One region of the Saccharopolyspora sp. NPDC047091 genome, then DNA from elsewhere that is predicted to be linked to it. Evidence: riboswitches for the same ligand, from Rfam matches in the RefSeq annotation. Region 1 holds a riboswitch; each other region holds the start of a gene.
What was found. Region 1 has a riboswitch for thiamine pyrophosphate ahead of thiO (glycine oxidase ThiO). Riboswitches for the same ligand answer to the same signal wherever they lie in the genome.
Positions count from the first base shown of each region.

Region 1 (10,450 bases):
GTCCACGCTGCTGCTGGCGCTGTACGTGGTGCTCGCGCCCGCCGCGCGGGACAGCATGAACGGCGCGCTGGAACGCACCGGCGGCGCGGTGCTCGGCGTGGTGGTGCTGGCCGCGCTGATCACGCTGCTGCCCGGGGTGTACCTGCTGGTGCCGGTGGTCGTCGTGGGCATGCTGCTCGGCGTGGAACGGCTGCGCACCGACTACCAGGTGCTGCTGAGCTCGCTGATCGTGGTGACCGTGGTCGACCAGGCGATGCGGCTGGACCGGCCGCTCGCGAACATCGCGATCAGCTTCGCTTCCAACACGGCCGTCGGCGCGGCCATCGCGCTCGGCGTCGGCTACATCAGCTTCATCGTGCTGCCCAGCAGCATGGTGCCCGACGTGCGCGGGGCGATCCGGTCCACCGTGTGGTCGGTGTCCGAGCTGCTGCGCAGCGTGCGGGCCGCCGGGCAGGGCCACCAGGTCCGCGCCGCCATGCAGTCCGCGCACGTGCTGGCGCTGCGGCGGACCCAGGACCTGCTGGGCATGCCCGCGCTGCTGGACGAACCGGACTCGGACGAGGACCCGCAGACCACGCGGGCCGCGGCGATCGCGCTCGACGCGCTGCGCCAGGACGTGGCGACGCTGGCGTTCCGGCCCGAGGACGAGCTGGCGGTGGCGGTGCCCGCGCTCAAGGCGGTGGACCAGCTGCTCAGCGGGCGGAGCAACCCGAAGATCCCGGACATCCAGTCCGCCGGGGCACCCGAGACGGAACTGCTGGCCAGCTCGCTGGTGGAGAACGCGCTGCACGCCCGCGCGGCGATCGACCAGACCCTCGGCAACGAGCCGTGGAAGAGCTACACGATCAACTTCGTGCGGACCGAACGGCTCCGCATCCGCTGATCACCAGGTGCGCGGCCCGTTCGACCAGGCAGGTCGGGCGGGCCGTGTCACGTCGCGGCGGTTCGGTTCACCGCGCGAGGTCCGGGCTGGAGGCCCGCGCCCAGAAGCGCTGCGGGATGCGGCCCGCGCCGACCGCGAGGCGGCCCGCTTCGACCGCGGCGCGCATCGCGGCGGCCATCCGCTCCGGGTCCTGGGCCCGGGTGACGGCGCTGGCCAGCAGCACCGCGTCGCAGCCCAGCTCCATCGCCAGCGCCGCGTCCGACGCGGTGCCGATGCCCGCGTCGAGCACGACCGGCACCGACGCGCGGGACACGATCATCTCGATGTTGTGCGGATTCCGGATGCCCAGCCCGGTGCCGATCGGCGAACCCAGCGGCATCACCGCCGCGCAGCCCACGTCCTCCAGCCGGGTCGCCAGCACCGGGTCGTCGTTGGTGTACGCGAGCACCACGAAGCCCTCGTCGACGAGCTGTTCGGCCGCGTCGAGCAGCTCCACCGGATCCGGCAGCAGCGTGTCCTCGTCCGCCACCACCTCCAGCTTCACCCAGTTCGTCTCCAGCGCCTCCCTGGCGAGCTGCGCGGTGAGCACCGCCTCCGCCGCCGTGCGGCAGCCCGCGGTGTTCGGCAGCGCCTCGATGCCGAGCCGGTGCAGCAGGTCCAGCACACCCGTGCGTCCTCCGGCGTCGGCGCGGCGCATCGCCACCGTGGTCAGCTCGGTGCCGGACGCCAGCAGCGCCCGCTCCAGCACCGACAGGTTCGCCGCTCCCCCGGTCCCCGTGATCAGGCGGGAGCCGAACTCGCGGCCCGCGATCACCAGCGCGTCGTCCACGTCAGCCTCCCTGCACGGCGGTGAGCACTTCGACGGCCGCCCCGTCGCGGAGCTCCGTCGCCCGCCAGTTCGCCCTGGGCACCACGGTCCCGTCCACGGCGACCGCGACCCCGCGCTCGGGCACGCCGAACTCGGCGAGCACCGCCGCCAGCGTCGCGTCCGCCTGCACGGGCCGTTCCGCCCCGTTGATCACCACTTGCACGGTCGACCTCCTCCGTCGCCTGCGGGTACCGGTCCGGCGACCGGTGGTTCGCGGCCCGACAGCTCCGCCAGCACCGCGTCCGCGGTGATCGGCGCGAGCAGGAAACCGTTGCGGTGGTGCCCGGTCGCGGCCAGCACCCCCGGTTCCAGTTCGCCGATCACCGGCAGGTTGTCGTGCGTGCCGGGCCGCAGCCCGGCGACGGCTTCGAGCAGCTCGTACTCGGCGATGCCCGGCAGCAGCCGTTCCGCGTCGGCCAGCAGATCGCGGACGCCGCCCGCGGTGACGGCCTCGTCGAAGCCCGCGTCGTACTGGGTGGCGCCGACGACGAGCCCGCCGTCGTCGCGCGGCACCAGGTAGACCTGCCTGCCGTGCACCGGGCCGCGCACGGTCCGCGCCGGTGGGGGCACCGCGCTGGGGCGCGCCCGCAGGCGCAGCACCTCGCCCTTGACCGGGCGGATCCGGCCGCGGAGCGCCGGGTGCAGGTCACCGGAGCGGGCACCCGCGGCGATCACCACGACGTCGCAGCGCAGCACCTCCGCATCCAGCTCCACCTCGCCCGGCCGCACCCGCCGCACCGCGCCGTCGCGGAACCGGGCGCCCGCCGCCTCCGCCGCGGCCCGCAGCGCGGCCAGCGCCAGCCGGTTGTCCACCGCCAGATCTCCGGGCACTTCCAGGCCGCGCCGCACCGCGGGCCCCAGCGACGGTTCCAGCCGCCGCACCTCCCGGCCGCCGAGCCGGGTGACGGTGCGGCCCAGCGCGGCCAGGTGTTCGGCCAGCATGTCCAGCTCGGCGCGGTCCGCACCGTCCACGCCGACCACCAGCGTGCCCTCCCGGCGCAGCCCGGACGGCAGCCCGGACTCGCGGGCCAGGTCGGCGGCGAACGACGGCCAGCGGCGCAACGACTCGGACCCGAGCTCCAGCAGTTCCTCTTCGCCCGGCGCGGCTTCGGCGACCGGTGCGAGCATCCCGCCCGCGACCCACGACGCCCGCCGCTCCCCCGCGTCGACGACCTCCACGCGGTGTCCCGCGCGCGCGGCCGTCCACGCGACGGAGAGACCGATGATCCCGCCACCGACGACGGTGACGGCCGACTGCTGCTGCATCTGCGCTCCCTGCGCCGGCATGACCCGGATCAGGTTCGACGGTCGGGGCCTGCGCCCCCTCTCAGCCCGGATCCCGGGCTCCCGTGCCAACCACCACCACCGTACTCATCCGCCCGCGCGAGGTCAGCCGCCGCCCGGCCGCGGACTACCCTGGGGTCATGCCCGGATTGGACGGTGTCGGCATCCGCACGCGGCTCGCCGACGCACGGCTGTACCTCTGCACCGACGCGCGGGCGGAGCGGGGTGATCTGGCGGAGTTCGCCGACGCCGCGCTGTCCGGCGGCGTGGACATCATCCAGCTGCGGGACAAGGCTCCCGGCGGTGCTCCGCTGGAGGCGCGCCAGGAGCTCGCCGCGCTGGAGGTGCTCGCGGACGCGTGCGTGCGGCACGGCGCGCTGCTCGCGGTGAACGACCGCGCGGACGTGGCGCTGGCCGCGGAGGCCGACGTGCTGCACCTCGGCCAGGACGACCTGCCGGTGGCGACGGCCCGGCGCATCGTCGGCGACGAGGTGGTGGTGGGCCGCTCCACGCACGACGTGGTGCAGGCGGACGCGGCCGCGACCGAACCGGGCGTGGACTACTTCTGCACCGGGCCGGTGTGGACCACGCCGACGAAACCCGGCCGGGAGGCCGCGGGCATCCAGCTGGTCCGGCACGCCGCGGAGCACCGCGGGCACGGCAGGCCCTGGTTCGCGATCGGCGGCGTCGGCCACGACAACCTCGCCGAGGTCGTCGCGGCGGGCGCGGAGCGGATCGTGGTGGTCCGGGCCGTCACCGAGGCCGACGACCCGCGCGCCGCCGCCGAATCCCTCAAGGCCGGACTGTCCGCCTGACCCGGCGGGTCCCGGCACGACGAACGGGCTGCGTCTCGTGGGGCTGAGACGCAGCCCGTCCGGCTGCCATCACCCGGTGACCGGGCTCCCGATCAACCCGTGATCAGGGTCAGGCCGTAGGCGTCCAGGATCTCGTTGACCGGCTGGAAGTAGGTCGTGCCACCGCTGGTGCAGTCGCCGGACCCGCCGGAGGTCACGCCCTGGGCCTGGTCACCGGCCAGCCACGAGCCGCCGGAGTCGCCGGGCTCGGCGCACGCGTCGGTGCGGGTCAGCCCGGTGACGGTGCCCTCGGCGTAGTTCACCGTCTGGTTCTTGGCCTGGACGGTGCCGCAGTGCCAGCCGCTGGTGGAGCCGGAGCGGCAGATCGAGGCGCCCTCGGCGGCCTCGGTCGAACCGGCGACGCTGACGGTGCCGCCCGCGTAGTCGTTCACCAGGCCGCGCGGGGTCTCACCGGACGCGGTCTCCACGTAGGAGTAGTCGTCCCCGGGGAACGAGGAGCCCGCGAAGGTGCCGGACGGGGTGCTGGTGCTGTCGCCCTGGCTGCCGCAGTGCCCGGCGCTGACGAAGCCGCCCTCCACGGAGAAGCCCACGGAGCAGCGCGCGGAGTTCTCGATCGTGTAAGCGTTGCCGCCGATCACGTCGGCGAGGATGCGCGGTGCCTCCGCGGACTCGACGACGTGCACGGCCTGCGCGTCCACCCCGGTGGAGTGCACGAACTCGTTCGCGGCCGCACCGGCGCCCTCGGCGGCGGTGACCACGACCGAGTTGGCGGCCGAGTCCAGGTACCAGCCGGTGACGCCCTGCGGCGCCTGGCGGGTGTTGAGGCCGTCCACGACACCGGCGAGCTGCTTGGTGCTGTGCTCGACGACCTTCGGCTCGGCGCCCGCGGCGCGGATCTCGTCGGCCAGGTTCGCGTCGGTGGTGCCGACGACGAGCTTGCCGAGCCCGGCGTCGTAGCGCGAACCGCCGAACGAGTCGGCGAGCACGCCGCGCAGCGTCCGGTCCGCGGTGTTGGCGATGGCCTCGCTGTGCAGCCGGGCCTGCGCCTGGTCGGCGGTGAGGCCGAAGTCGCGCTGCATGGCTTCGAGCTGGGTGGCGGCCTTCGCCTGCGGCGCCGGGGCGACGGTGGCCGAGGCGGGCATGGTGAAGGCGGCGACGGTTCCGGCCGCCAGCACGATCGTCCCGGCCATTCTGGCCGCGAGCTTGCGCGTCATAGGTGGGTCTCCTACTCCTTGAGGTGGGGCTCAAAGATCCCTACGAGGAGCCAGTATTGGTGGGGACCACCACCCGGCACATCCACCTTTCGACGCATCGATGCGCAAAAATTCCCGGTTATCCGGCAGTTCTGCCGAATAACCGGGAATCATCACCATTCGCTGTGCTCCGGTCACGGAGCGTCCGGCTGCTCCTGCTGCGCTGATTCACCGCCCGCGGAACCGCGTTCTCCGGTGGTTCCGGATTCGGGCTGCCGCGCTCCGGTCGGTTCCGGGGCTTCGGAGGCGCCGGTATCTCCGGTGGGTTCGGTGGCCTCGCTCTGCCCGGTCTCGGTGGTCTCGGACGCGCCGGAGGTGGGTTCGCCGGAGGTGTTCTCCTGGGATTCGGAACCGGTCTCCTGCTCCGCCGAGCTGCTCGGTTCCGCGGTTTCCGACTCCTGCGGCACGGCGTCCCCGGTGTCGCGGTGCGCGGCGGGCGTGAAGACCTTGCTGATCGTGGTGCCGCCATCGCCGCCGGAGAGCGGCTTGCCGACGACGCCCTCGAAACCGGTGATCAGGAGCATGCCCAAACCGAAGATGAGGGCGCTGGTCGCGGCGACGACGCCCCAGCGGAGGCGGCGGCCGCGCGGCGGGGCGACGACCTCGGTGCCCGCTCCGGCGGCGTCCTCGGCGGCGGCGTCCTCGGCGGTGGAGTGCTCGGTGGTGGGGCGCTCGGCCGCGGCGGTGGCGTCACCGGCGGTGGTCCCCCAGCTCAGCATCCGGGTCCGCGCCTCGGCGGGGTCGAGCCTGCGCGTCGCGTCGGGATCGCGGTCGACCTGCTCACCGCCCGGCCAGTGCATCCCGGGCAGCTGGATCTTGCGGGTGGCCTCGTCGGCGGGCGCCTGCGGGCGGAGCGCCGGAGCCGCGGTGCCGTTGACCGGCGTGGCGGCCACGTACTGCTCGACCCTGGTGGGCTTCTTGATCCCGGCGCGGGCGACGACGACGTTCGCCTTGTCCTTGGTGACCTCCAGCTTCTCCTTGGTGGTCTCCAGCGAACGCTGGTACAGGGCGCCGCCGACGGTGATCACGACACTGGTCAGGCCCGCGCCGAAGACGGTGCCCGCGACCCCGAGGTACGACCCGAGGAACGCCGCGGTCACCGAGGCGAGCGCGCCTCCGGTGACCTGCGTGGCGGACAATTCGATCTTCTTCGATTTCTTTTCCGCGGGCTCATCGTCGTCGGTTCCGTTCGCCCCCCGTTCGGCATTCTCCTTCGCCACTGTGGCTCCTACTTGATCTGGTGCGCGCTCTCTCGAACCTGTCAACGGATGATCTCGCCACAATTCTCCCGATTGTTGCACTTTCGTGATGACTGCCACTTCGGGTAACGAGGAGAAGACCCGCTGATTTCGATCCAGGCGGTGTGGGAGCGGAGCGGTACGGCAGAACCGGCATTGCGCCGGGCAGCGGAAACCGGGCGCCGCGAAGGCGCGAACCGGTGGCCCCGACAAGGGGCGCTGCGGTCTCCGGCGGCACCGTCGGCGCGGGAGACAGCGCGGGACCCGGCTCGGCGCCGGGTCGGTCGATCACTGCGGCGGGTTGAGCCGGGCGACGAACTTGTACCGGTCGCCGCGGTAGATGGAGCGGACCCATTCGACGGGCTCGCCCGCGGAGTCGAAGGAGTGGCGGGACAGCAGCAGCATCGGCAGGCCCACGTCGGCGCCGAGCGTCTCGGCCTCCTCCGGGCTGGCCAGCGCGGTCTCGATGGTCTCGTCGGCGTGCCCGAGCTCCACGCCGAAGTGCTCGCGCAGCACCCGGTACAGCGAGCCGCCCGATTCGAGCCTGCCGGTGAGGCCGCGGAACCGGGACAGCGGCAGGTGGGTGGTCTCGATGGCCATCGGTTCCCCGTCGGCGAGCCGCAGCCGCCGCAGCCGCAGCGCGGTCGAGCCGGGCCGGGTGCCGAGCAGGGTGGCGAGTTCCTGGTCGGCGGGCTCCTCGACGACCTCCAGCAGCCGGGACGCCGGCTGGCGGCCCTGGGCGCGCATGTCCTCGGTGTAGCTGGAGAGCTGGAGCCGCTGCGCGACCTTCGGCTTGGCGGCGAAGGTGCCCTTGCCCTGCACCCGCAGCAGCCTGCCTTCGACCGTGAGCTCGGCGAGCGCCTGGCGCACGGTGGTGCGGGAGACGTCGAACTCGGCGGCCAGCGCGCGCTCGGTGGGGATCGGCGAGCCGGGGGGTAGCGAGCGCAGCATGTCGAGCAGGTGCTGCTTGAGCCCCCAGTACTTGGGTTCGCGCTGCGCGCGCACCGGGGTGTCCGCCCCGCCGGACACCGACGTTTCCAGCATTCGTCCTCCTACCGCCGAACCTGCCGCGATGGCCGCCGCTCCAGCACCCGATGTCCGGCCGCGGCCCCGGGCCGCCACCTCCCCGCACGAGGGGTGACCGCACGCGGCGGGGGTGGGTTCGCCCACCCGCGCGCCGCACCTGGCCCGTCCAGCATGCCTGACCGAGGACACGACCATCACGTTCTCCACAGTTTTCCCACATTGATGATCTTGGTCTGCACGCCGGGTGGCCGGAGGGGTGTCGCACGGGTCACGCTCGGGACCTCGGCACGTTCGATAACATTGGTCTAGACCTACCGGCCAGCGAGAGGCACCCATGAGCGAGGCGACACCCGGCGCGAGCATGCGCGCCGAGATCGACGAGCAGCCGCGGATCTTCGCCGAGCTGCTCGAAGCCACCGACATCGCCGCCGTCGCGGCCACCATCGCGCAGCGCAGGCCGCGGTTCGCGCTGCTGGCGGCCCGCGGCTCCAGCGACCACGCGGCGCTGTACGCCAAGTACCTCATCGAGGTGCTGCTGCAACTGCCCGCCGGGCTCGTCTCGCCGTCCACCACCACGCTCTACGGCGCGCAGCCCGACCTGCGGGACGTGCTGCTGCTGACCGTCAGCCAGAGCGGCGGCTCGCCCGACCTGATCGAGGTAACCGAGTCCGCCCGCCGCCGCGGCGCGACCACCGTCGCGATCACCAACACGCCCGACTCGGCGCTGAACCGGGCCGCCGAGCTCTCGGTACACGTCCACGCCGGGCAGGAGCTGGCGGTGGCCGCCACCAAGACCTACAGCGCCACGCTGCTCGCGCTGTACCTGCTCGTCGACGCGGTGCGCGGCGGGACGGGGCAGGCCGCGGCCGGGCTCCCCGACCTGGCGCGGCGGGCGCTCGCCGACGGCACCGCGGCGGTCGGCGAGGCGGTGCAGCGGCTGCGCGCCACCGAGCGGCTGGTCACCACCGCCCGCGGCTACTCGCTGGCCACCGCCCTGGAAGCGGCGCTGAAGCTCGCCGAGACGAGCTACCTGCCCGCCCGCGCCTACAGCGGCGCCGACCTGCTGCACGGGCCCGTCGCCGCCGTCGACCCCGCCACCGCGGTGCTCGCGGTCAGCGGCGAAGGCCGGGGAGGCGCGGCGATGCGCGAGGTGCTCGACGCGGTCCGCGAACGCGGCGCCGACGTGTGCACGCTCGGCTCCGGACCGGCCGCGGCGCACCACATCCCGGTGCCCGCCTGCGCCGAGGAGCTGGCGCCGGTGCTGGAGATCCTGCCGGTGCAGCAGCTCGCCCTCGAACTCGCGCTGGCCCGCGGCGGCGACCCGGACCGGCCGCGCGGCCTGTCCAAGGTGACCCGCACTCGATGATCGTCTGTTCGGACGAACGGACGACGCCCGCTCCGCGCGGTGCCGAGACCAGCACGTTCGGTGCCGCGCGGGGAAACGCCTGCTTCGACGGGGTCCGGCGGAGAAGTTAGAAGCCCGCCTCACCGAGGGGGCGGGGTGAGGCGGGCAGCGTCAGATTACGCCGAACGGGTCAGAAATGACCACCGTTCCGCGCCGGGAAAAACGGGACCGCCCGGGATGCGCCGAAGATCCCCTTCCGAGACCACCGCCGCGAACGGGCTCAGATCTCGTAGACCTCGCGGGCGTTGCCGTCGAAGATCGCCGACCGCTCCTGGTTCGACAGGCCGTCCAGCAAGCCCGACGTCAGCTCCAGCACCTCGCGGTAGGACGCCGACAGCAGGCACACCGGCCAGTCCGAGCCGAACAGCAACCGGCCGGGGCCGAACGCCGCCCGCACCACGTCCGCGAACGGCCGCAGCACGTCCACGTCCGGTTCCCGGCCCCAGCCGGCGGCCGTGACCAGACCGGACAGCTTGCACACCACGTTCGGGTGCTCGGCCAGCCTGCGCACCAGCACCGCCCACTCGGTCGGATCGCCGCCGACCGGCGGCCGGCCGCAGTGGTCCAGCACGAAGGTCAGCTGCGGGAACTCGGCCGCCGCCTTGATCACGGCGGGCAGCTGATCCGGCCGCGCCACCACCTCGAACAGCAGGCCAGCGTCCTCCACCGCGGCGAGCCCGCGCAGCACGTCCGGCCGGGCCATCCAGTCCGCGTCCGGTTCGGCCTCCACCCGGTGCCGGAGGCCGCGCAGCCACCGGCCCGCCGGGTGCGACAGCAGCGGACCGAGCTGCTCCCGCGCCGTGCGCGCGGTGAGGTCCACCCAGCCGACGACGGCGCCGATGCACTGCGCCGAATCGGCCAGCACCAGCATCTCCGGCGTCTCGTCCGGGTCCGCCGCGGTCTGCACCAGCACGGTGGTGTCCACCGAGGTGCCGCGGACGGCCTGCGCCAGGTCCGCGGGCCGGAAATCGCGGCGCAGCGGTTCCATCTCGGGTCCGGTGATCCACGGCTGGTCCCGGACGTCGATGTCCCACAGGTGGTGGTGCGCGTCGACGGTCATCGCTCGCTCGTCCTTCCCCGGATCCCGGCGATCAGCCCCACAGTGTGCTCGCCGCCCGGTGCGGAGCTCGGGGCGGGCGGGATTCCCGGCGCCGCGCGCTGCGGTACAACGGACGGATGCGGGAGTTGGTGCTCGGCCTCGACATCGGCGGCACGTCCAGCCGCGCCCAGGTCGGCGACCTGACCGGCCGGGTGCTCGGCAGCGGGTCCGCCGGGGGCGGCAACCCCAACTCGCACCCGCCCGAGCAGGCCGTCGCCCAGGTCGCGGCGGCGGCCCGCACCGCGCTCACCGGCCTGGACGGGGCAGCGGTGCGCTCCGCGGTGCTCGGCATGGCCGGGGTGAGCGCGATGACCGACCCGCGGGTGGCCGCGCTGTTCGAGGAGGGCTGGACATCGCTCGGGCTGGACTGCCCGGTGCGGGTGGTCAGCGACTGCGAGGTGGCGTTCGCCGCCGGGACCGGCGCCGCCGACGGGACCGTGCTCATCGCGGGCACCGGCGCCATCGCCGCCCGCATCGAGGACCGCCGGGAGGCGGCCGTCGCGGGCGGGCACGGCTGGCTGCTCGGCGACGAGGGATCGGCGTTCTGGCTCGGGCGGGAAGCGGTGCGGCACGCGCTGC
Region 1 covers NZ_JBEYUS010000049.1:6,947-17,396, reverse strand. The annotation lists gene ABZ805_RS20155 (FUSC family protein) at 1-883, shown strand, start outside; gene ABZ805_RS20150 (thiazole synthase) at 951-1,712, opposite strand; gene thiS (sulfur carrier protein ThiS) at 1,714-1,914, opposite strand; gene thiO (glycine oxidase ThiO) at 1,902-3,017, opposite strand; TPP riboswitch at 3,007-3,112, opposite strand; gene thiE (thiamine phosphate synthase) at 3,176-3,850, shown strand; gene ABZ805_RS20130 (S1 family peptidase) at 3,943-5,064, opposite strand; gene ABZ805_RS20125 (hypothetical protein) at 5,238-6,242, opposite strand; gene ABZ805_RS20120 (GntR family transcriptional regulator) at 6,630-7,385, opposite strand; gene ABZ805_RS20115 (SIS domain-containing protein) at 7,702-8,733, shown strand; gene ABZ805_RS20110 (amidohydrolase family protein) at 8,993-9,832, opposite strand; gene ABZ805_RS20105 (BadF/BadG/BcrA/BcrD ATPase family protein) at 9,949-10,450, shown strand, end outside.

Region 2 (10,450 bases), on a different contig from region 1:
GCTGCTTGTCGTGCGGCGTGGCCCCGGCTTGGACGCGCAGCATCCGCACGCAGGCGCTCGCGGCGTCGTCCAGGTCGGTGTAGAAGTCTTCGGCCGCCGGGTCGAGGAAGACGAACGCCGCCATGTTCGGCGGGGTGGCCGCGGAGCTCCTCGTCGGGCTGTCGTAGACGACGGAGAACAGGGCTCGGCCGAGGGCGTTCGCCGCCACGACGTCCAGGCACCTGTTGTGGGCGAGCACCGGGGTCTGGGGCATGGCGTCCATGAGCAGCCGCACCCGTTGCGGAACCGTCCGGGCCGGTTTGGTCCGCTTGCGGGCGAGTGCGGGGCGCCGCGCGGTCCGCGCGAGGTCGTAGAGGTACCCGGTCTCGTCGGAGGTGAACCGCAGGGCTCGGGCGATGGAATCCAGGACGTCGTCGGACACGCCGGTCAGGTCGCCCTTCTCGATCCGGGTGTAGTAGTCGACCGACACCCCGGAGAGCATCGCGACCTCCTCGCGGCGCAGGCCGGGCACGCGCCGGATGCCGGGGAGCGAGGGCAGTCCCGCCACGTCCGGTGTGATCTTCGCGCGTCGGGTGGCCAGGAAGTCCCGCACGTTCTCGTCCTTCGACGCCATGCCCCGAGGCTAGGTGCGCCCGCCGCCCCGATCCAGGCTCTGGTGGAACCCCGGAAGCCCTGGTCGAGGGGGTTCCGGCCGAACCTGCCGCACCCGCCGAACGGCTCCCACAGTGGAGGGCGTCCGGTGCAGCCGGGTCCGCCGGGAGCCGGCCGGACGCGCTGCACGGCGTTTCACCGGAGGAGGATCGTGAGCGAGAACATCGAGATCGAGACCCGCAACGGCTACGGCACCACGTTGGCCGCGGTCATCAACTTCCCACCCGAGTTCGACGAGGCCGAGGAGTACCCGGCGATCGTCGTCTCCCACCCGGGCGGTGGTGTGAAGGAGCAGACCGCGGGCACCTATGCGAGAGAGCTCGCTGAGAACGGGTTCGTGACCGTCGCCTACGACGCATCGTTCCAAGGCGCGAGCACCGGCAGCCCCCGGCAGTTGGAGAACCCGCACGTCCGCACCGAAGACGTCAGCGCCGTGGTCGACCACCTGACCACCCTGCCGTACGTGGACGAGGAGCGGATCGGCGCGATGGGCGTCTGTGCCGGAGCCGGGTACACCGCGAACGCGGCGATCAACGACCCGCGCATCAAGGCCGTGGGCACCGTGAGCATGGTCAACGTCGGCCAGATGTTCCGCAACGGCTGGGACGGCTCGGTCGCCGCCGCCGATGCGGCACCGGCGCTGGACCAGGCCGCCCGAGCGCGGACCACCGACGCCACCGGGCGGGGCGAGGACAACCGGTTCCCGCTCGCGCCGATGAACAGGGAGGACGCGCCGAACCCCGAGCTGGAAGAGGCGTGGGAGTACTACCACACGCCCCGCTGCGAACACCCCGCCGCGCCGGGCTGGATGACGGCGCGCAGCCTCAGCCAGATCGTCACCTACGACGCCTTCCACGAGGCCGAGGTCTTCCTCACCCAGCCGCTGCTGCTCATCGCGGGCAGCGATGCCGGTTCGAAGTGGATGAGCGACGACTTGCACGAGCGGGCGGCGAGCGCGGACAAGTCGCTCCACGTCGTGGCGGGGGCGAACCACATGTCGCTCTACGACGGCGAGAAGGAGGTCGCCGAAGCGGTCGCCCAGCTGGTTCCGTTCTTCTTCGGCACGATCTGACGCATCGACTCGGGGCGCGGCGCCGGGGTGCGCGTGTCGCGCACCGCGCGGAGCCGCCACCGGACCCGGTGCGGGCACGAGCCGACGCGTGCACCCCGGCGCATCGATCACGGAAGTCGGCACGCGGAACCGGACATCGCGGCCGCAGGGCCGCCGAACACGAGTGCGGAGACGTGGGCCGACTGGAGACGAACCGGGCTGTATCAACGCGGAGATCTGTTCCACCGTCGGAGCGACCCTGCCCGACGGCACCACCCCGAAGACCGTGGACATCTGGTCGGTGCCCGTGGGCGGTCGGATCTTCATCCGCTCCTTCAACGGCACCCGGGGCAAGTGGTACGGGCCCGCGCTGGAGACCGGGCGGGGACGCATCTCCGCCGGAGGAGTGCGGAGGAGCGTGCGTTTCGCCGCTGTTCCCGCTGATGACGAGGAGACCAACCGGGCGGTGGACGCCGCGTTCCTCGACGAGTACTCCGACAGCCCGTATTCGGTGACGATGTCGACCGAGCCCGTGCGCCGGAACACCCTCGAGGTCGTCCCCGTGGACTGAGCTCACGGGCAGGGGCGGTCTCCCGGGATGCGCCCCCTGCCCGCTCGCCGAGGGCGCGGGCCGGTCGGGTCGGGGAGGTCAGGCCCGGGTGCTGCGCAGCGCCTTGGTGCGGGTGATCGGTTCGCCCGACTCTCCGGTGCGCCGGCCGGAGGTGAACTCCGCGTACTCCGGGCCGTCCACGGCGTACAGGGCCAGGCGGCCGCGGGCGTCGGCGTGGATGCCCCAGCCGTAGCGCTTGCCCAGCGGCGAGGAACGCAGGCAGGCCCTGCTCCGCGCGAAGAACTCCCGGCGGGCGTCCGCCCGCTCCTCGTCCGGGATGGCGGCCCGGTCCGCGAAGACGGTGAAGATGACGTCGCCGGACGTGAACTCGTACGGGTGCTCGGTGATCAGCCGGTAGGTGCGCGCGGCGACCGACGGCGCCTCGGCGTTCAGCGGGGGCACCGTCGCGGTGGTGACCGGGCAGTCCTCGGCCACCTCGATGAACGTGTTCGTGCGATCGACCCGTTCCATGGCCGGAACGGTACGCCGGGGGACCGACGTCGGATGGGGAAGCGGCCGCTCCTCGAATCCGGTCCTCCTCGCCTCGGACCGCGATCGGCTGACCCCCGATCGATGACGAACACCGGGCGAACGCGATTCTCCGACCCGCCGCCCCCTCCGCTCGGGCACGTCCGGGTGAAAGGCGGGCGGGGCCGGTAGCGCAGCGCGGCCCGCCGCGAACCGTCGGCGACGCACCCCGGAGCAACGGAGTCGCACGCCGTGACCAGGCGATTTACGTTGTGCGCATGCAGCACATCACCCTGATCTGCGGAGACTGCAACGGCAAGGGGTGCAGCAACTGCGGCGGCACCGGAACGATCACCATCGTCGAGGACTAGGGCCGCGCCGAGCGCCCGCGAACCCCGCCCCGAGCAGGCCGTGCGCGACGGGGAACGCTGCTAGCGTGCCGAAATGGCCGCCAACGGGACCGTTCTGGTCATCGGATCCGGGGTGATCGGGCTCAGCACCGCCGTGGTCCTCGCCGAATCCGGCGTGCCGGTGCGCGTCCGCACCGACGAACCACCCGCCGACACCACCTCCGCCGTCGCCGGCGCGATCTGGGGTCCGGCACTGCTGCAACCCGCCGCTCGGGTGCGCAAGTGGGTCGCCGACACCTACCACCGGCTGGTCGAGCTCGCGGCCGACCCGGACAGCGGGGTGCACCTCGCCACCGGGCGGATGGCCGCGCGCGTCGACCTCGGCGACCAGCTGCCGCCCGAAGCGCTGCTGCTGCCCGACCTGCGCCCCTGCACCGCCGACGAGCTGCCCACCGGATTCCGCAGCGGTTACCGGGCGACGCTCCCGTTGATCGACATGCCGCGCTACCTCGACCACCTCACCGGCAGGCTCCTCGCCGCGGGCGGCGAACTGCTGATCAGCCCGGTGTCCTCGCTGGCCGACGCCGCGGGCGAAGCCGACCGCATCGTCAACTGCACCGGCGTCGGCGCGCACGAACTCGTCGGCGACCCCGGGGTGCGCCCGGTGCGCGGACAGCACGTCATCGTGCGCAACCCCGGCATCACCGAGTACTTCGTGGAAGTCGGCGCAGGCCCCGAGTTCACCTCGTACGTGCCGCACGGCGACCACGTCGTGCTCGGCGGCGTCGCGCGCGAGCAGGACTGGTCCCGCACGCCCGACCGCGAGGACGGCGCCGCCGTGCTGCGCCGCTGCGCGGACGTCGAACCGCTGCTCGCCGGGGCCGAAGTGCTCGGCGCCACCGTCGGACTCCGCCCCGGCCGCGACGCCGTCCGCCTCGAAGTGGAGCGGTTCGGCGGCGCCACCGTCGTGCACGACTACGGGCACTCCGGCTGCGGCGTCTCGCTGTCCTGGGGCTGCGCCGCCGAAGCCGCCGAACTCGTCCTCCACCCGACGCGCTGACCGGGCGGGGCGGCAGCAGCGGAGCCGGCTCCCCGCGCAACGGCAGCCCGCGGCCCAGGTCGGCGCGGCTCAGGCCAGTGCGTCGACCACCCCGTCGATCTCCTCGGCCAGCGTGAAGTCCTTCGCGGTCAGACCACCCGCCGAATGCGTCGAGAGGGCGAACACGACGGTGCGCCACCGGATGTCCAGATCCGGGTGGTGGTTCTCGCTCTCCGCGATCTCCGCGACCCGGTTCACGGCCTGGATGGCCTGCGGGAAGCTCGCGAACTCCACGCTCCGCACGATCGTGGTGCCGTCCTGGGCCCACTCCGGCAGGCGGGACAGCGACTCGGCGACCTGGGTGTCGTTCAGCAGTTCGGTCATGCCCACATGGTGGTCGTCGGACGGCCGGAACGCGACCGTCGACCCCCGGCCCGGTGGTGGCACGTAGACTGCCGTCGCCACGGGAGTCCAGCGCGCTGGGCTGAGAGGAGGGGCGAATCCCCTCGACCGTCCGCACCTGAACCGGATCATGCCGGCGCAGGGAGGTGTCGCGATCAGCTCGAGTTCGCACGCGTGGCCGAGACCGGTGTGCTACTCGGGAGGACCGTTGAACCCCTTACTGCGCTGGGCCGCGGCACTCGCCGCAGCCGCGCTCACCACCGGATGTTCGCTCATCGGGAGCTCCGGCGAGGACACCGCGGCGCGCACCGTCACCCTCGTCGCGCACGACTCGTTCGTCGCCGACCCCGCGCTGCTCGCCGACTTCGAGAAGCGCAGCGGCATCCACCTGGAAGTCCGCAACAGCGGCGACGCCGGAGAGCTGACCAACAAGCTGGCGCTGTCCCAGGCCGCCCCGCTCGGCGACGTCGCCTACGGCGTCGACTCCACCTTCGCCTCCCGCGCGCTGCGCTCCGACGTGTTCGCCCCCTACCGGCCCGCCGCGGCCGACCGCGGACCCCAGCGCTACGCCCAGGGTGGGCAGGACCGGCTCACCGCCATCGACGTCGCCGACGTGTGCATCAACATCGACCCCGCCTGGTTCGCCGCGCACCGGCTGCCGGAACCGGCGACGCTGCAGGACCTCACCGACCCGCGGTACCGGAACCTCACCTCGATGCCGGACCCGACGACGTCCTCCCCGGGGCTGGCGTTCCTGCTCGGCACCATCGACGCCTTCGGCGAACCCGGCTGGCAGGACTACTGGCGTGCCCTCGACGCCAACGGCGTGCGGCTCTCCTCCGGCTGGGAAGAGGCCTACAACCAGGACTTCTCCGGATCCACCGGGCAGGGACCGCGGCCCATCGTGCTGTCCTACGCGTCCTCGCCCGCCGCCGAGGTCGACGACAGCGGAGCGCCGCGCACCAAGGCGCTGCTCGACACCTGCTACCGGCAGGTCGAATACGCGGGCGTGCTCACCGGCGCCGCGGACCCGCAGGCGGCGCGAGAAGTCGTGGACTTCCTGCTCTCGCCCGAATTCCAAGGCCAGGTCGCCGACCAGATGTACGTGTACCCCGCGCTCGACGGGGTCGCGCTGCCGAAGGGGTGGACGGCGAGTGCACCGCTGCCGCCGCGGCCCAGGGAACTGCCCGCCGACGAAGTGGAGAACAACCGGGACCGGTGGGTCGAGCAGTGGCGGACGCTGGTCCGGGGATGACCGGCGAACTCCGGCGCCGGGTGCCGGTGGCGCTGGCCGCGGTGCTCGTCCTCGGCTTCCTCGGGGTGTTCTTCGCCTGGCCGGTCGCGGCGATCATCGGGCTCGGCGTGCGCGGCGACGTCGGAGCGGTGCTGGCCGAGCCGTCCACCTGGCGCCTCGTCGGCTTCACCCTCGGCCAGGCCGCCGCGTCCACCGCCGTCGCGCTGCTCTGCGGACTGCCGCTCGCGTACGTGCTCGCCCGGCTCGTCGTGCCCGGCAAGGGACTGCTGCGGGTCGCGGTGACCGTGCCGTTCGTGCTGCCGACGATCGTCGTGGGCATGGCGTTCCGGGCGCTGTTCGGCGCCGACGGGGGAGTGCTGCCGATCGTGCTGGCCAACGCGTTCTTCAACGTCGCCGTTGTCGCGCGCACCGTCAGCGGGCTGTGGAGCCACGTGGACCGGCGGATGGAGGACGCCGCGCGCTCGCTCGGCGCCGGACGACTGCGCACCTTCAGCTCGGTGACGCTGCCCGCGCTGCTGCCCGCGATCGGGTCGGCGGCGGCCGTCGTGTTCCTGTTCAGCGCCACCAGCTTCGGAGTGGTGCTGGTGCTCGGCGGGGGACGGCTGCGCACCTTGGAGACCGAGATCTACCTGCGCACCGTGCAACTGCTGGACCTGCCCGGCGCCGCGGCGCTCTCCCTGCTCCAGCTGGTCGCCGTCGTCGCCGCGCTGCTCGTGGCCACCCTCGCGCGCCGCCGCCGGGAGACCGCGCTGCGGCTGCGCGCGCCCGCGACCACCGCCCGGCCGCCGCAGGGCGCGGAGTGGTGGATCGTCGGGCTAGCCGGTGCCGTGCTGTGCGCGCTGCTCGCGCCGATCGCCACGCTGCTGGTGCGGTCGGTGTCCACCCGGGACGGGTGGGGGCTCGCGGGATACCGCGCGCTGCTGGGCAGCGGGCAGCCCGGAACCTTGGAGGTCACCGGGCTCGAAGCCGCGCTGAACTCGGTGCGCACCGCGGTGGACGCCACCTGGATGGCACTGCTGCTCGGACTGCTCGCCTCGTTCGTGCTCGTCGCCGTGCGGCGGCGGTTCGTCGCCGAGAGCCTCGACCTCGCGCTGATGCTGCCGCTGGGGGTGTCCGCGGTGACCGTCGGCTTCGGCTACCTGATCACGCTCGGCTCGCTGCCCGGGGACCTCCGCACCTCACCGCTGCTGGTGCCGTTCGCGCAGGCGCTGGTGGTGACGCCGCTGGTGATCCGCACCGTGCTGCCGGTGCTGCGGGCCATCGACGACCGGCTGCGGCAGGCCGCGGCGACGCTGGGTGCCGGACCGTGGCGGGTACGCCGCGAGATCGACTTCCCGCTCGCGGTGCGCTCGGTGCTGGCCGCCGCCGGTTTCGGATTCGTCGTCGCGCTCGGGGAATTCGGCGCTACCAGCTTCCTGGCCCGGCCCGATGCGCCGACGCTGCCGGTGGCCATCGCCCGGCTGCTCGGCAGGCCGGGCGAACTCAACTCGCAACTCGCCTACGCCGCCTGCGCGCTGCTGATGATCGTCACCGTGCTGGGCGTGGTGCTCATCGAACGGCTGCGGGTGGGCACCGACGCCGTGGAGGACTTCTGATGGGGCTGGAAGTGCAAGGGCTCACCGTCCGCTTCGGCGACACCACGGCGGTGCGCGACGTGCGGCTCTCGGTGCTGGACGGCGAGGTGCTGGCGCTGCTCGGCCCGTCCGGCTGCGGGAAGTCCACGCTGCTGCGGGCCGTCGCCGGGCTCGAGCGCCCCACGGCGGGCTCCGTGCGCTGGAACGGGCGCGACCTCGCCGCCGTGCCGGTGCACCAACGCCGGTTCGGGCTGGTCTTCCAGGACGGGCAGCTGTTCCCGCACCGGAACGTGGCGGGCAACGTGGCGTTCGGCCCGCGGATGCGCGGCGTCGGCGGCGCGGCCCGGGCGGCGCGCGTCGCCGAGCTGCTCGAACTCGTCGGGCTGGCCGGGTACGAGGACCGGCGGGTCACCGACCTGTCCGGGGGCGAGGCGCAGCGGGTCGCGCTGGCTCGGGCGCTGGCCGCCGATCCGGAGCTCCTGCTGCTGGACGAACCGCTCTCCGCGCTGGACCGGATGCTGCGCGAGCGGCTCGCGGTGGACCTGGCCGCACTGCTCGGCCGCGGCGAGTCGACCGCGCTGGTCGTCACGCACGACCACGACGAGGCGTTCACCCTCGCCGACCGGGTCGCCGTCATGGCCCGCGGCACGATCTTGCAGGCCGACACTCCCGACCTGCTGTGGCGCCATCCCGCGGACGAGGAGGTGGCCGCGTTCCTCGGCTGCACCACCTTCCTGCCCGCGGAGGTCCGCGACGGCGTGGCGACCTGCGCGCTCGGCGCCGTCGACGTGACCGCGAAGGACGGGGCGGCACGGCTCGGACTGCGAGCCGCCGGAGTGCGCGCCCGGCGCATCCGGCCCGGCGATCCCGCACCGGCAGGACCGCTCGGCGCGGTGCGCGAGCGGGTGCACCGGCACGACCACGTCCGGCTCGCCGTCACCGTGCCGGAGCTCGGGCAGGTGGAGGCCGTCGCGCACATCGCCGACGCTCCCGCGGTCGGCGACGAGGTCCGGCTGCGCCTCGACCCGGACGGGGTCGCGCTCGTCGGCGGTGACTGACCTCGCCTGCTTCGTCCGCCGCGTTCGCGAGCCGTCCGGCTCCGGTGCGGTGGTTCCAGGGCCGCGGAAGCCACCGCACCGGACCTCGATCAGACGTCCCGGGTGACCATGCGCAGCACTGTCGCCGAGAGACCGATCACCAGGTAGCAACCGGCGCGCAGCAGGCCCGTGGACAAGGTGTCCGTGAAGATCGGATCCCGCAGCACGTCGATCACGGCCGACCAGTCGGTGGTGATCAGCAGCGGGCGCATCCACTCCAGCGACGGCACGGTGCCCAGCACGCCGAACACGATCAGCGCCGCCATGGTCCCGGTCATCACCACCAGCGGGTGCTCGGTCAGCGAGGACAGCGCCAGTGCCACCGCGCCGACCGCCGCCATCTGCGCCGCGCACCACAGCACCGCCAGCGCGATGCGCCCCAGCGCCGCGCCGAGCGACAGCGTCGTCCCGGACAAGGTCACCAGGCCGTCACCGCCGACGATGATCAAACCGGTGAGCAGGCCGCTGACCGCCAGCACGAGCACGGACAGCAGCACCATCAGCAGCACGCCGGCCGCCTTGACGCCCACCAGCCGAACCCGGCTGATCGGCGCGATCAGCAGCCCGCGCAACGTGCCGTGCGAGGTCTCGCCGGCGATCGCGTCCGCCGCGACCATCGCCACCACCAGCGGCAGCAGCATCGTCTGCGCGAGCACGATGCTCGCCACCGGCAGCACCAGCCCGTTGCCCGCGACCGCGCTGAGCACCGGTGGCCCGCCGCCGCGGCTCGGACCGCCGGTCAACGCGATGCCCGCGCCGATCAGCACCGGCAGCCCCGCCAGCATCAGCAGCGCCAGCAGGTTCCGCGGCCGCCGCAGCACCCAGCGGAACTCGGCCAGCAGCACCCTGCCCAGCGGTGCTGAGCGGCGCGCCTGCGGGGCCGCGACAGCCTCGGCCGGTGCGGGGGCGGTCATGATTCCTCCTCGGTGAGCCGGGCGAACAGGTCTTCCAGGCCCGCGCGCCCGCGACGTGCCTCGTGCACCCCGACGTCGGCGCGGACCAGCGTCGCCACCACTTCCGGAGCGTCCACTTCGGACAGTTCCACCCGCAGTGCGCCCTGCTCGGTCCGCGCCGAGATCCCGCTGTCCCGCAGCGCTTCCAGCCCGGCGTCGAGGTCCGGCGTGGCGACCACCAGGTGCGGCCCGCCCGATTCCAGCAGGCCCGCCAGCTCGCCCTGCGCGACCAGCGTGCCCCGGTGCATCACGGCCACGTGCGTGCAGGTCGCCTCCACCTCGGACAGCAGGTGCGAGGACACCAGCACGGTCGTCCCGACGGCGTGCAGCTCGGCGATGATCTGCCGGATCTCCCTGGTGCCCGCCGGGTCCAGCCCGTTGGTCGGTTCGTCGAGCACCACCAGCTCCCGCGGCACCAGCAGGGCCGCGGCCAACCCCAGCCGCTGCTTCATGCCCAGCGAGTAGCCGCGGAACCGGCGACCCGCGGCGGCCGCCAGCCCGACGCGGTGCAGCGCCCCGTCCACCGCGGCCCGGATGTCCGCGCTCGCCAGGTCGGGTTCCATCGCGGCGCACCGCAGCAAGTTCTCCCGCCCGGACAGGAACGGGTGGAAGCCCGGGCCCTCGACGAGCGCCCCGACCCGGGGCAGCACGCGGTCGGACTCGTCCGGCAACGCGTGCCCCAGCAGTTCGACCGAGCCCGCCGTGGGCTTGATCAAGCCCAGCAGCATCCGGATCGTGGTGGTCTTGCCCGAACCGTTCGGCCCGAGCACCCCGACCACGGCGCCGCGGGGCACGGCGAGATCGATGCCCGCCACCGCCACGGTGTCGCCGTAGGTCTTGCGCAGACCCGAGGTCCGCGCGGCGTACACCTCGACCGCGGCGGGGGCGGACGTCGCCGCCCCCGCCTGCTCGGCCTGGTCGGCCACTTCGGTCATCACGGAGTCCCGATCGCGGCGGTGAGCACCTGCTCGGGAACCGCACCGGCCGCGACACGCCCGTC
Region 2 covers NZ_JBEYUS010000030.1:11,402-21,851, forward strand. The annotation lists gene ABZ805_RS15275 (helix-turn-helix transcriptional regulator) at 1-613, opposite strand, end outside; gene ABZ805_RS15280 (alpha/beta hydrolase) at 803-1,723, shown strand; gene ABZ805_RS15285 (DUF2255 family protein) at 1,887-2,273, shown strand; gene ABZ805_RS15290 (DUF6157 family protein) at 2,352-2,783, opposite strand; gene ABZ805_RS15295 (FAD-dependent oxidoreductase) at 3,225-4,190, shown strand; gene ABZ805_RS15300 (4a-hydroxytetrahydrobiopterin dehydratase) at 4,260-4,553, opposite strand; TPP riboswitch at 4,623-4,733, shown strand; gene ABZ805_RS15305 (thiamine ABC transporter substrate-binding protein) at 4,780-5,826, shown strand; gene ABZ805_RS15310 (iron ABC transporter permease) at 5,823-7,421, shown strand; gene ABZ805_RS15315 (ABC transporter ATP-binding protein) at 7,421-8,458, shown strand; gene ABZ805_RS15320 (ABC transporter permease subunit) at 8,548-9,411, opposite strand; gene ABZ805_RS15325 (ABC transporter ATP-binding protein) at 9,408-10,385, opposite strand; gene ABZ805_RS15330 (outer membrane lipoprotein carrier protein LolA) at 10,385-10,450, opposite strand, start outside.
Region 2: another riboswitch for thiamine pyrophosphate. It lies ahead of ABZ805_RS15305 (thiamine ABC transporter substrate-binding protein); the one in region 1 lies ahead of thiO (glycine oxidase ThiO).

Region 3 (10,450 bases), on a different contig from region 1:
GACCAGCCGGGCGCCGAACCGGTCGGTCAGCGGGCCCACGAGCTGCATGGCCGCGACGGCACCCGCCCCGAGCAGCAGCAGGAGCCAGCCGAGCAGGGCGTGATCGATCCGCACCGCGCGCTCGACCACCGGGATGTGCACGATCCACATGCCCATCAGGAAGCCGCACAGGACGAAGTGGGCGAACGTGGCGATCCGCGCCGCCCGCAACCGAGTGTTCATGAATTCAAACATAACGAACATATTCGATGTTCGAAATGTTGACCTGTGGACGGAGTCCGTGTTCACATGGAGCATGTCCAGCGCACAACGGCTCAAGCGGATCACCGAAGCGGTGCGGGAGGCCGGTTCGCTCGGTGTCGCCGAACTCGCCGCGCTCACCGGTGCCTCCGAGATGACGATCCGCCGCGACCTCGAAGCGCTCGCCGACGAAGGCGTGCTCGAGCGCTACCGCGGTGGAGCACGCAGCCTCCTGCTCCGCGGCGACGAGCCGCCGTTCGCGCTGCGCGCCCAGGACGGCGCCGACGTCAAACGGCGCATCGCCACCGCAGCCGCCGACCTGATCGCCGACGGCGAATCGGTCGTGCTGGACAGCGGCACCACCTGCCTCGAAGTCGCCCGCGCACTGGCGCACCGCCGCCTGACCGTCGTGCCCCTGTCCCTGCACGCGGCGAACGAACTGGCCACGGCACCGGAGATCACCCTGCTGGTCCCCGGCGGCAGGCCGCGCGCCCAGGAACTCGCCTTCACCGGCCCGCTCACCCACGCCTCGCTGGCCGCGCTGCGCTTCGACACCGCGATCCTCGGCTGCTGCGGCCTCACCGCCGCCGACGGCCTCACCGCCTACGACCTCGACGACGCCGCCACCAAGCGCGCCGCCATGGCCTCCGCCCGCCGCGTCATCGCCGTCACCGACTCGGCCAAGCTCACCCGCACCTCGCTCGCCTTCGTCGCGCCCCCCACGGCCCTGCACGCCCTCATCACCGACGCGGCGGCCCCCGACACCGAAGTCACCGCCTTCGAATCAGCAGGAGTGACCGTCCGAACCACCTGACCCGGCCCTCGGGCGTGCCGATGATCAGAGCCGAGCGGAGGGGATACGGCAGGGGGACGCTCGGTCGAAATCGGGTGCTCGACCGCGGCCCGCCGCGGTCATCCGGCCACCCATCGTCCGAATCGGGGGCTGGTGGTGGTCCGCAGCGGATTTCGAGAGCAAAAGAAAAACCCCAGGCCGTGTGACCTGGGGTTGTGGTGCGCCAACAGGGACTCGAACCCCGAACCCGCTGATTAAGAGTCAGCTGCTCTGCCAGTTGAGCTATTGGCGCTGGGTGTCCGCCGGGATTTCGTTCTTGCCGTCTCCCTGGCGACGAAAGAAACTTTAGCACCCCGTTTCGGGGGATGAATCGGGGGGTCCCTTCGGGGGTGCGCGGTGGTGTTTCAGCCGGTCGGCGGGGTTCGATGTCGCTGAGCGAGCAACCGGGGGGTGTGGTCGTGCGTCTGACGGGTGAAGATCCGCGGTTGACTCTTCGTGCAGGGCTGGTCGTCGGCTACACGGTCGGGGGGCTGATGCACACTGGTCTCAGTCGGATGTGGGGATCGGATCGAACGGACAGTCACGCATGAAGCTGTGTCTTAACTCTGTCGGGAGAGTTCTAGGGTTGTCGTCCCGTGCGGTGCCTGCTGCGGTCGTGGTGCTGGTGGGCGTGCTCCTCGCGTCCTGCACCGGCGGCGGGACCAGCGGCGCCCAGGCGCCCCCGCCGCCGCCGCCCGCCTCCGCGCGGTTCGACCCGGCGAACGGTGCCCAGCAGATCTCGCCGACCGCCCCCATCACGGCCACCGCCGTCGACGGCACGATCACCGCCGCCGAACTGGTGAACCAGGACGGCAAGGCGGTCGCCAACACCGTCGCGCCGGACGGGTCGAGCTGGTCCGCGTCCGAGCCCCTCGGCTACGGCAAGACCTACACCGCGAAGCTCACCCTGCAGGGCGCCGCGGGCGCGCCGGTCGTCCAGGAATCCACGTTCAGCACCATCGATCCCGAGAACCAGACCTACGTGTCGATGAACCCGCTCGACGGCGAGACCGTCGGCGTCGGCCAGCCGCTCGCCTTCTACTTCTCCGAGAACGCGCCCGCCCCGGACAAGGCGAAGGCCGAAGAGGCCATCCGCATCCAGACCGAACCGGCCGTCGAAGGCGCCTTCTACTGGTTCGACGACCGCGAAGTGCACTGGCGGCCCGAGCACTACTGGAAGCCCGGCACGAAGATCACCATCAACGCGGACGTCTACGGCAAGGACCTCGGCAACGGCTCCTGGGGCGAGGAGAACCGCACCGCCACCATCACCATCGGCGACGCCGTCGTGCTCCACGCCGACGGCTCCAGCCACACCATGTCGATCGACGTCAACGGGGTCACCCAGCGGACCATGCCGGTCTCCCTCGGCAAGCCCGCCTGGCCGTCCAACAACGGCGTGCACGTCGTCACCGAGCACCACGCCACGAAGATCATGGACTCGTCCAGCTACGGCCTCGACGTCGACAACGGCGGCTACCGCACCGAGGTCAAGTGGGCCGTGCGCATCTCCAACGGCGGCGAATTCCTGCACGCGGCCCCGTGGTCGGTCGCCCAGCAGGGCAGCAGCAACGTCAGCCACGGCTGCATCAACATGAGCGACGCCAACGCCAAGTGGATCTACGACCTGCTCAAGAAGGGCGACGTCGTCGAGATCACCAACTCCGGCGGGCCGAACCTGCGGTCCTGGGACGGTTTCGGCGACTGGCAGGTCCCCTGGACGGAATGGACGGCGGGCAACCGGTGAAGATCGCTCGCCCTGCTCGGCGGGGCGAGTGGCGGAACCTCAGCGGCTTCCTCGCGAGGACGGCGTTGTCGCGCGTGGCGGAGAGCCACCTGTGAAAACGATCCCGCAGCGAGGAAGCCGCGGAGAATCCGCGGCGGTGCCGGGCGCGTGCGTGGTCGGCGCTCAGCGGCCTCGCCGCTGACGGGAAAAAGTGGTTCGGGGATTTCCGTTCCCCCGCAATGCGAAAGGCCCGCTCCGGGAAGGAGCGGGCCTTTTCTCGCGGGGTGAGTGACGGGATTCGAACCCGCGACTCCTGGGACCACAACCCAGTGCTCTACCTACTGAGCTACACCCACCGCAGCTTCCGATCGGCCGGTGAACCCGGTCGTCCGGAGCAACACGAATATCCTAGCGTGCGCCGCGCGGCGGGCTGCGACCGGGCTCCCGGCCGGGTGCGGAACCGGTATCACTCCTGGTCGGAGCTCCGGCCGGTGCCCGCCGGGCCGTGGCCGGCCAGCAGGTCCGCTGCGACGGCCTGCGCCTGCTCGGTGGTCGGCCCCGGCTCCGCCACGAACGCGGTCCGCCGGTAGTACGCCAGCTCGCGGATGGACTCCCGCACGTCCGCGAGCGCGCGGTGCGCCAGGCCCTTCTCCGGCTGCGCGTAGTAGATCCGCGGGAACCAGCGCCGGCACAACTCCTTGATGGAGGACACGTCCACCATGCGGTAGTGCAGGTGCGCGTCCAGCGCAGGCATGTCGCGGGCGATGAACCCGCGGTCGGTGGCGATGGAATTGCCCGCCAGCGGCGCCGACACGGTGTCCGGCACGTGCTCGCGGATGTAGTCCAGGACGCGTTGTTCGGCCTCGGCCGTGGTGACCGCGGAGCGCCGCACCTCCTCGGTCAGCCCGGAGCGGGCGTGCATGTCCCGCACCACCTCGGGCATCCCCGACAGCGCCTCGTCCGGGGCGTGGATCACGATGTCCACGCCCTCGCCGAGGATGTTGAGGTCGGCGTCGGTGACCAGGGCGGCGATCTCGATCAGAGCGTCCTTGCCCAGGTCGAGACCGGTCATTTCACAGTCGATCCACACTAGACGGTCGTTCACCTCACCGAGCCTAACGCGGTGCGGCCGGGCACCGGGATCGCACCGGCGCCGCGCAGATCACCGTTCGGTATCGGCGGAACCCTCGCGCAGCCGCGCGGGCACGACCTTGCCGGTGGCGTTGCGCGGCAGCTCGGACAGGAACACGACGTCGCGGGGCAGCGCGAAACCGGGCAGCGCGGGCCGGACCCGTTCCCGCACCGCCTCGCCGTCCAGCTCGGCGCCGTCGACGAGCACCACGTACGCGGCGAGGCGCTGGCCGAACTCGGCGTCGTCCACGCCGATCACGGCGACTTCGGAGATCTCCGGCAGCGTGGCGATCGCGTCCTCGGTCTCCTTCGGGTACACGTTCTCGCCACCCGAGACGATCATGTCGTCCTCGCGGCCCACCACCTGCAGCCGCCCGGCCTCGTCGATGCGGCCCAGGTCGCCGGTGGCGAGCATGCCGTCGCGGACCTCCTTGCCACCGCCGCCGGTGTAGCCCTCGAAGAGCATGTCGTTGCGGACGAAGATCCGCCCGGTCTCGCCGTCGCGCACCTGCGCGCCCTGCTCGTCGAGGATCCGCACGCTGGTACCGCGCGGCGGGCGCCCCGCGGTGCCGGGGGAGTCGGCGAGCTCGCGCGGCGTGGCGATGCTCACCCACGACGCCTCGGTGGAGCCGTAGAAGTTGTAGAGGACCTCGCCGAACACGCGCTGGAAGCGGGTGGCGAGGTCGGCAGGCAGCGCCGAACCGCTGGCGGCCACGATCCGCAGCGACGACGTGTCGTAGGGCTCGATCGCCTCCCGCGGCAGGTCCAGGATGCGCTGCAGCATCACCGGCACCACGAACAGCGCCGTCGCGCGGTGCCGCTGCACGGCCGCGAGCGCCTGCTGCGGCTCGAACTTGCGGCGCAGCACCAGGGTGGCGCCGATGGCCGAACCGAGCTGGAACGCGGCCAGGCCCCAGGTGTGGAAGATCGGCGCCGCCAGCATGATCCGCTCCCCGGCGCGCAGCGGCATCCGGGACATGATCGTCGCCGCGGGGCCGACCCCGGGCGGCGCGGGCCTGCGGGCGCCCTTCGGGGCGCCGGTGGTGCCGGAGGTGAGCACGATGATCCGCGCGTGCCGGGGGCGGCGCGGCAGCGTACCGGTGGCGGAGCTGCCGATGAGGTGCTCCAGGGTGGCCTTGCGGGTGGTGCCCTCGGTCCAGGCGAGCACCACGTCGAGCTCCAGGTCGGGCAGCGCCTCGACGAACTCGACGTCGGCGATGAGCAGGTCGGCGCGCTGCTCCTCGAGCACGGTGCGCATCTGGTGCGGGCGCAGCCCGGTGTTGAGCAGCACCACGTCGGCGCCGATCTTGCCGCAGGCCACGATGGTCTCGACGAGCCCGTGGTGGTTGCGGCACAGCACCGCGACCCGGCTGGTGTCCCGGATGCCGCGGGCGCGCAGCCCGCGGGCGAGGCGGGTGGTGCGCTGCTCCAGTTCGAGGAAGCTCAGCGCGCCGCGCTCGTCGATCACGGCGGGCCGGTCGGGGTGCCGGATCGCGGCGACGGCGTAGCCCAGCGCGGGGGTGACGCCCCAGCGCCGCCAGGCGAAGACGATGCGCAGCAGCTTGTCCGGGCGCATCGGGCGGACGACGCCCTGCCGGGTCAGCAACCACAGCGTCTGCAGCGGTGGGGCGAGGCGATCCGCCCCGGCCCGGACGGCCGCCTTCGCCGCCTCGCCTCGTGTCCGTATCGCCGGCCGTCGCAACATCGCCACGCGTCTCCTCCGATTTAGCTACTCATCGGTAGATAATGCCTCGGGGGACGACGCGGGGGAAGGGCTCACCGGTCCGGAACGGGGTGTTCCGGTGCCGCCGCCGACACCACGGCCTCCCGGATCGCGGCCCGCAGGCGGCCCGCCTCCAATGGTGCCAGCACCGCGGTCTCCCCGGGCGGTGCGACGACCACGACGTTGCCCTGGTTCACGTACACCGCCATGTTCCGCCGCCGGCCAGCCACATCGCGGCAGCTCACCTGCCACTGCTCGTTGTCGGTCACGCGACCTCCCCTCCCTCGCGGGACGTTCGTCCGGTACGTCCTCCGGTAGTAAGACGACTCAGGATCACCGACGTGACGGGTGTTCGCCTGATTAATCTTGGAATTTCCACCGGGAGGTTGCCCGCGGGGTTCCGCCGCCGGTCGGAGCGGCCCTGGGAGACTGCGATCATGGCTGGTTACGACAGGTTGCTGTGGCGCACCCTGCACCGCGTGCTGCTGGTGCTCGCGGTCGGCGTGCTGGGTCTGCTGCTCGGTCTCGGGCACGGCCCGAGCCGGGCCGACTCGCTGTTCGGCGTCCTCGTCGTGGCGCTCGTGGCGCTGCCGGTGTGGATCACGTACCAGCGGATGACGCCGGTCGCCCGCGGCAACCTGCGCGCGCTGCCGCGGCACCGGCCGCTGATGGCCGCGATGATCGGGCTGCTGGGCCTGGTGGCGCTGCTCGTGCTCTGCTGGACGCTGTTCAACGCGCTGAACCCCGGCACCCTCGCCCCGCTCACGCTGGCGCTGGTGGGCGTGGTGCTCGCGGCGCTGGTCGCGCTGCTGAACCGCGTGCTGTGAACGGGTTCCCCGCGGCCCCGGTCGAGCGGGGCCGCGCGGGGGAACCGGTCAGACCGGGCGGACCGTCAGCGCGCCCGGCTCGGCGGTGAACGTCAGCGCACCCTCGAAGTCGGCGATCGGCAGCTCGTCCCGCACCAGCCGGTGCGGCGCGTCCGCGGTCTCCACCTGAACTTCGGTGGCGGCGAAGGTCTGCTCGGCGAAGTCCGGGCCCGCGAGCCGGACCTCGAGCCGCTGCTCGTGCAGCGTGATCGCCGCGGAACCACCCGGCACCGAGACCGGCTCGCCGTCGGCGGTGACGATCAGGCTGCCCTGGCCCTCGGTCTCCGGGCGCACCGCGACGTGCGAGAGGGCGACGTCGCGCCGGTCCTCGGACGCGGTGACGCCGATGACGTCCCGCGACTCCGGCCCGCCCGTCTCGTCGCCGCGCACGGCCAGCAGCGGGGCGCGCAGCTTCGCGGCCAGCCGGTACGGCTGCCAGGAACCGGCGCCGATCAGGTTCACCACCGAGGTGATCTCGCTGTCGGCGAGCAGCCGCTCGCTGCCCACGGCCGGGGTGATCTCGATGGCCGCGACCCCGCGCTCCTCCAGCAGATCGCGCAGCGCCTTGGCGCGCAGCCTGCTGTTGCGGTCGAACCCGCGGGTGATGGCGACGGCTCCGGACGTCCCGCCCTGCGCTGCGGCGTCGGCGAGACCGGCCAGCGGAGCCCAGACCTCCGCCGGATCCGGCCGGGTGGAGCGGCGGGAGCGGGCGGACTGAGGGGCGTCGGCAGTGGTGTCCATTGCGTCAACTTTAATCCGCCACGCAGGGTCGCCTCACTAGGCGATCAGCTGTCGGCGGTGTGACTTCCCTCGCGCCTACGCGTCCCAGGTGGTGACGACGAGATCGCCGTCACGTTCCAGCTGTTCGTCCACGGCCCGCTCGCACTCCGCGCAACGCTCCGTGATGCGGCGGCTCGACGGTTCCTTGGTGGCCGGCCAGGTCTCGTGCGGGAGCTTGATCGTCGTGTCGCAGAGGGTCTGCACCGGATCCCCGGCGGGTCTGGCGCCCGGGCGCACCGTGATCGCGTGCCGGAGGCGCTTGCCCGCTCCGACGATCCACCACACGTGCTCTTGATCGGGGAACATGTGCCGTCCCACCCCCATACCTGTCAGGACGACCCGCGGGCGCAGTTCGTCCGGCTTCGGTCCACTGGCCGGATCTCGAACTCTAGACGGAACGACCAGCTGCCACGTTGCATTCGCGTAGCGGCGGCTGGCGCCGGCTGCGCTGCTCCGATCGTGTGAGAGCGACTGTTCGGCCCAGCGGTCTGACCCCGCCGCTGACGTGCTGCTGCGCCGCTCGACCCAGCGAACCGAGCCCGAGATCTGCTTGTGGTGAGAAGGATCACCGATCATGCTGATCGCCGATCTCCGCGCTCGTCGTCCGCGGACGAGTCGAGCGGAAGAGGAGGCGCGGCCGTGACGGACCTGCACTTCCCACGTCCGCCCGAGGATCCGCAGGAACCCGGTTCGCTCACCCGCTGGCTGGTCCGGGACGGCGCCCGGGTCCGCAGCGGCGCCCCGGTCGCCGAAGTGCTGACCGGTGGAACGCCGCGCACGGTGCGCGCCCCGGCGAGCGGGACGCTGTGGCGGCAGGGCAGGGCGGGGGAGCGGTTCACCGCGGGCGCGATCATCGGCCTCGTCGAGTGAACCGCCGGGTTGACGCCCGTTGCTAGGTTGGGGCCAGTGACGCGGGGTGCCCGGGCGACCGGGCTGAGAGCAGACCCGTCGAACCTGACCTAGTTCGTGCTAGCGGAGGGACGTCACCGACGTGACCACTCGTGCTGCCCAGACCGGCCGTCCTGCCCAGACCGGCCCTGCTGACCAGACCACTCGTGCCGCCCGGTCCGGCTCCGGGCGGATCCCGAACGTGCTGACCATCGCGGGCACCGACCCCAGCGGTGGGGCCGGGATCCAGGCCGATCTGAAGGCCTTCTCCGCGAACGGCGCCTACGGCATGTCCGTGGTGACCGCGCTGGTCGCGCAGACCACCACCGGTGTCGCGGAGGTCCGCGAGGTGCCGCCGGAGTTCGTCACCGCCCAGCTGGCGACGCTGCTCGACGACGTGCGGGTGGACGCGGTGAAGATCGGGATGCTGGCGAACGCCGAGGTGATCCGCGCGGTGGTCGCCGTGCTGGACCGCTACGCCCCGCCGCACGTGGTGCTGGATCCGGTGATGGTCGCCAAGAGCGGGCACCGGCTGCTCGCCGACGACGCGGTGGCGGTGCTGCGGGACGAGCTGCTGCCGCGGGTCGACCTGATCACCCCGAACCTGCCGGAGGCGGCGGACCTGCTGGGCGAACCGGAGATCACCGGCTCGGCCGGGATGGCCGCGCAGGCCGAGCGGCTCGCGGACCTGGGCGCCAAGCAGGTGCTGCTCAAGGGCGGGCACCTGCGCGCGGAACCGGCGAGCGCCGACTTGTTCCGCGGCGACGGGGAGGTGCGTTGGCTGCGCAGCGAGCGGATCGACACCACGAACGACCACGGCACCGGCTGCACGCTGTCGGCGGCCATCGCGGCGCTGCGCCCCCGCAGGCCGGACTGGGCGAGCGCGGTGCGCGACGGCAAGGAGTACCTGACCGAGGCGTTGCGGGCCGCGGAGCGCCTCGACGTGGGGCGCGGGCACGGGCCCGTGCACCACTTCCACCGCTGGTGGTGAGATCGGAGGAGCGGAGATCATGAGCAGGTTGCCCGATCCGCCCGCGGGCGGTTTCTGCGCTAAGGCCTGGGAACGCACCGCCGAGCTGCAACGGGCCGTGGTGGCGCACCCGTTCAACGCGGCGCTCGCCGACGGCACCCTCGACCGGGAGCGGTTCGCGTTCTACATCGTGCAGGACGCCCGCTACCTGATCGCGTTCGCGCAGGCGCTGTCCGCGGCCGCGACCCGGTCCGATGATCCGGCGGACGCGGCGTTCCTGGCGGGGGCCGCGCGGGGTGCGCTGGTGGAGGAACGCCGGTTGCACGCGGGCTACGTCGAGGAGTTCGGGCTGTCCGCGGACGATCTGGCGGGCGCGGGCGTGGTCACCTCGCCGTCGTGCACCGCCTACACCTCGTTCCTGCGGGCGAGCGCGCTGGTGGACCCGTACCCGGTGCTGCTGGCGGCGGTGCTGCCGTGTTTCTGGGTGTACCAGCACGTGGGCAGCGAGATCCTCGCCGCCGTCGGCGACGCGTCGGCGCACCCGTACCGCCGGTGGATCGAGACCTACGCCGACGAGGAGTTCGCCGAGGCGGTGCTGGCGGCCCGCGAGCTCACCGACCGGGCGGCGGCCGCCGCCGACGAACCGGTGCGGGAGCGGATGCTGGCCGCGTTCACCCGGGCGAGCGAGTACGAGTGGATGTTCTGGGACGGCGCCTGGCGGCTCGAGCAGTGGCCGACGGCGCGGTGGATCCCGCGGTGAAAGTCGTTGCGGCGGCACGGTTTTCGCACGTCGGCGGGCCGCCCGATCCGATCACCCTCCGCAACGGCCGCCCGCGCGCGACGGGGGCGGTGCCGCGGGTGGTCAGCGGTGGTGGGGGCGCTCGCGAGCAGCGTGATCAGGAGCACTTTCGGACCGTGTTAACGAACACCCTCAGCCACGACGATGAGGCAAACGACACGTTCGTTCGGCGTGTTCGGTCGTGGGGGGTCCGCCTCCCACCGCGCGGGGTTCGGTGGCCTTGAGTACGGGGACTTCAATTCTGATCATGCTGGCGGGGATGCTGGTGCCGGTGCTGGCCGCAGCCCCCTTCTACATCGCCGACCGCCGGGCGGACGCCGAGTCCGCCCAGGCGGAGACGGAGCCTGAGACATCGTCCGCGGACATCCACGTGCTGCGGCCCCGCGCCGAGGGCACCTGCGAGACCGGGCAGGCGGCGGCCTGATCGCGTCGCCGCCCGGCTCGGCGGTTCAGTCCCCGTAGATGGACCAGGCGAGCTTCGACTTGGCCTCCTGC
Region 3 covers NZ_JBEYUS010000015.1:23,919-34,368, reverse strand. The annotation lists gene ABZ805_RS09815 (MFS transporter) at 1-222, opposite strand, end outside; gene ABZ805_RS09810 (DeoR/GlpR family DNA-binding transcription regulator) at 296-1,054, shown strand; tRNA gene ABZ805_RS09805 (tRNA-Lys) at 1,250-1,325, opposite strand; gene ABZ805_RS09800 (Ig-like domain-containing protein) at 1,674-2,819, shown strand; tRNA gene ABZ805_RS09795 (tRNA-His) at 3,082-3,154, opposite strand; gene orn (oligoribonuclease) at 3,265-3,903, opposite strand; gene ABZ805_RS09785 (AMP-binding protein) at 3,961-5,634, opposite strand; gene ABZ805_RS09780 (hypothetical protein) at 5,706-5,921, opposite strand; gene ABZ805_RS09775 (hypothetical protein) at 6,090-6,479, shown strand; gene ABZ805_RS09770 (hypothetical protein) at 6,528-7,259, opposite strand; gene ABZ805_RS09765 (hypothetical protein) at 7,335-7,616, opposite strand; gene ABZ805_RS09760 (lipoyl domain-containing protein) at 7,938-8,168, shown strand; TPP riboswitch at 8,201-8,296, shown strand; gene thiD (bifunctional hydroxymethylpyrimidine kinase/phosphomethylpyrimidine kinase) at 8,290-9,177, shown strand; gene ABZ805_RS09750 (TenA family protein) at 9,197-9,916, shown strand; gene ABZ805_RS09745 (hypothetical protein) at 10,203-10,379, shown strand; gene ABZ805_RS09740 (polysaccharide pyruvyl transferase family protein) at 10,405-10,450, opposite strand, start outside.
Region 3: another riboswitch for thiamine pyrophosphate. It lies ahead of thiD (bifunctional hydroxymethylpyrimidine kinase/phosphomethylpyrimidine kinase); the one in region 1 lies ahead of thiO (glycine oxidase ThiO).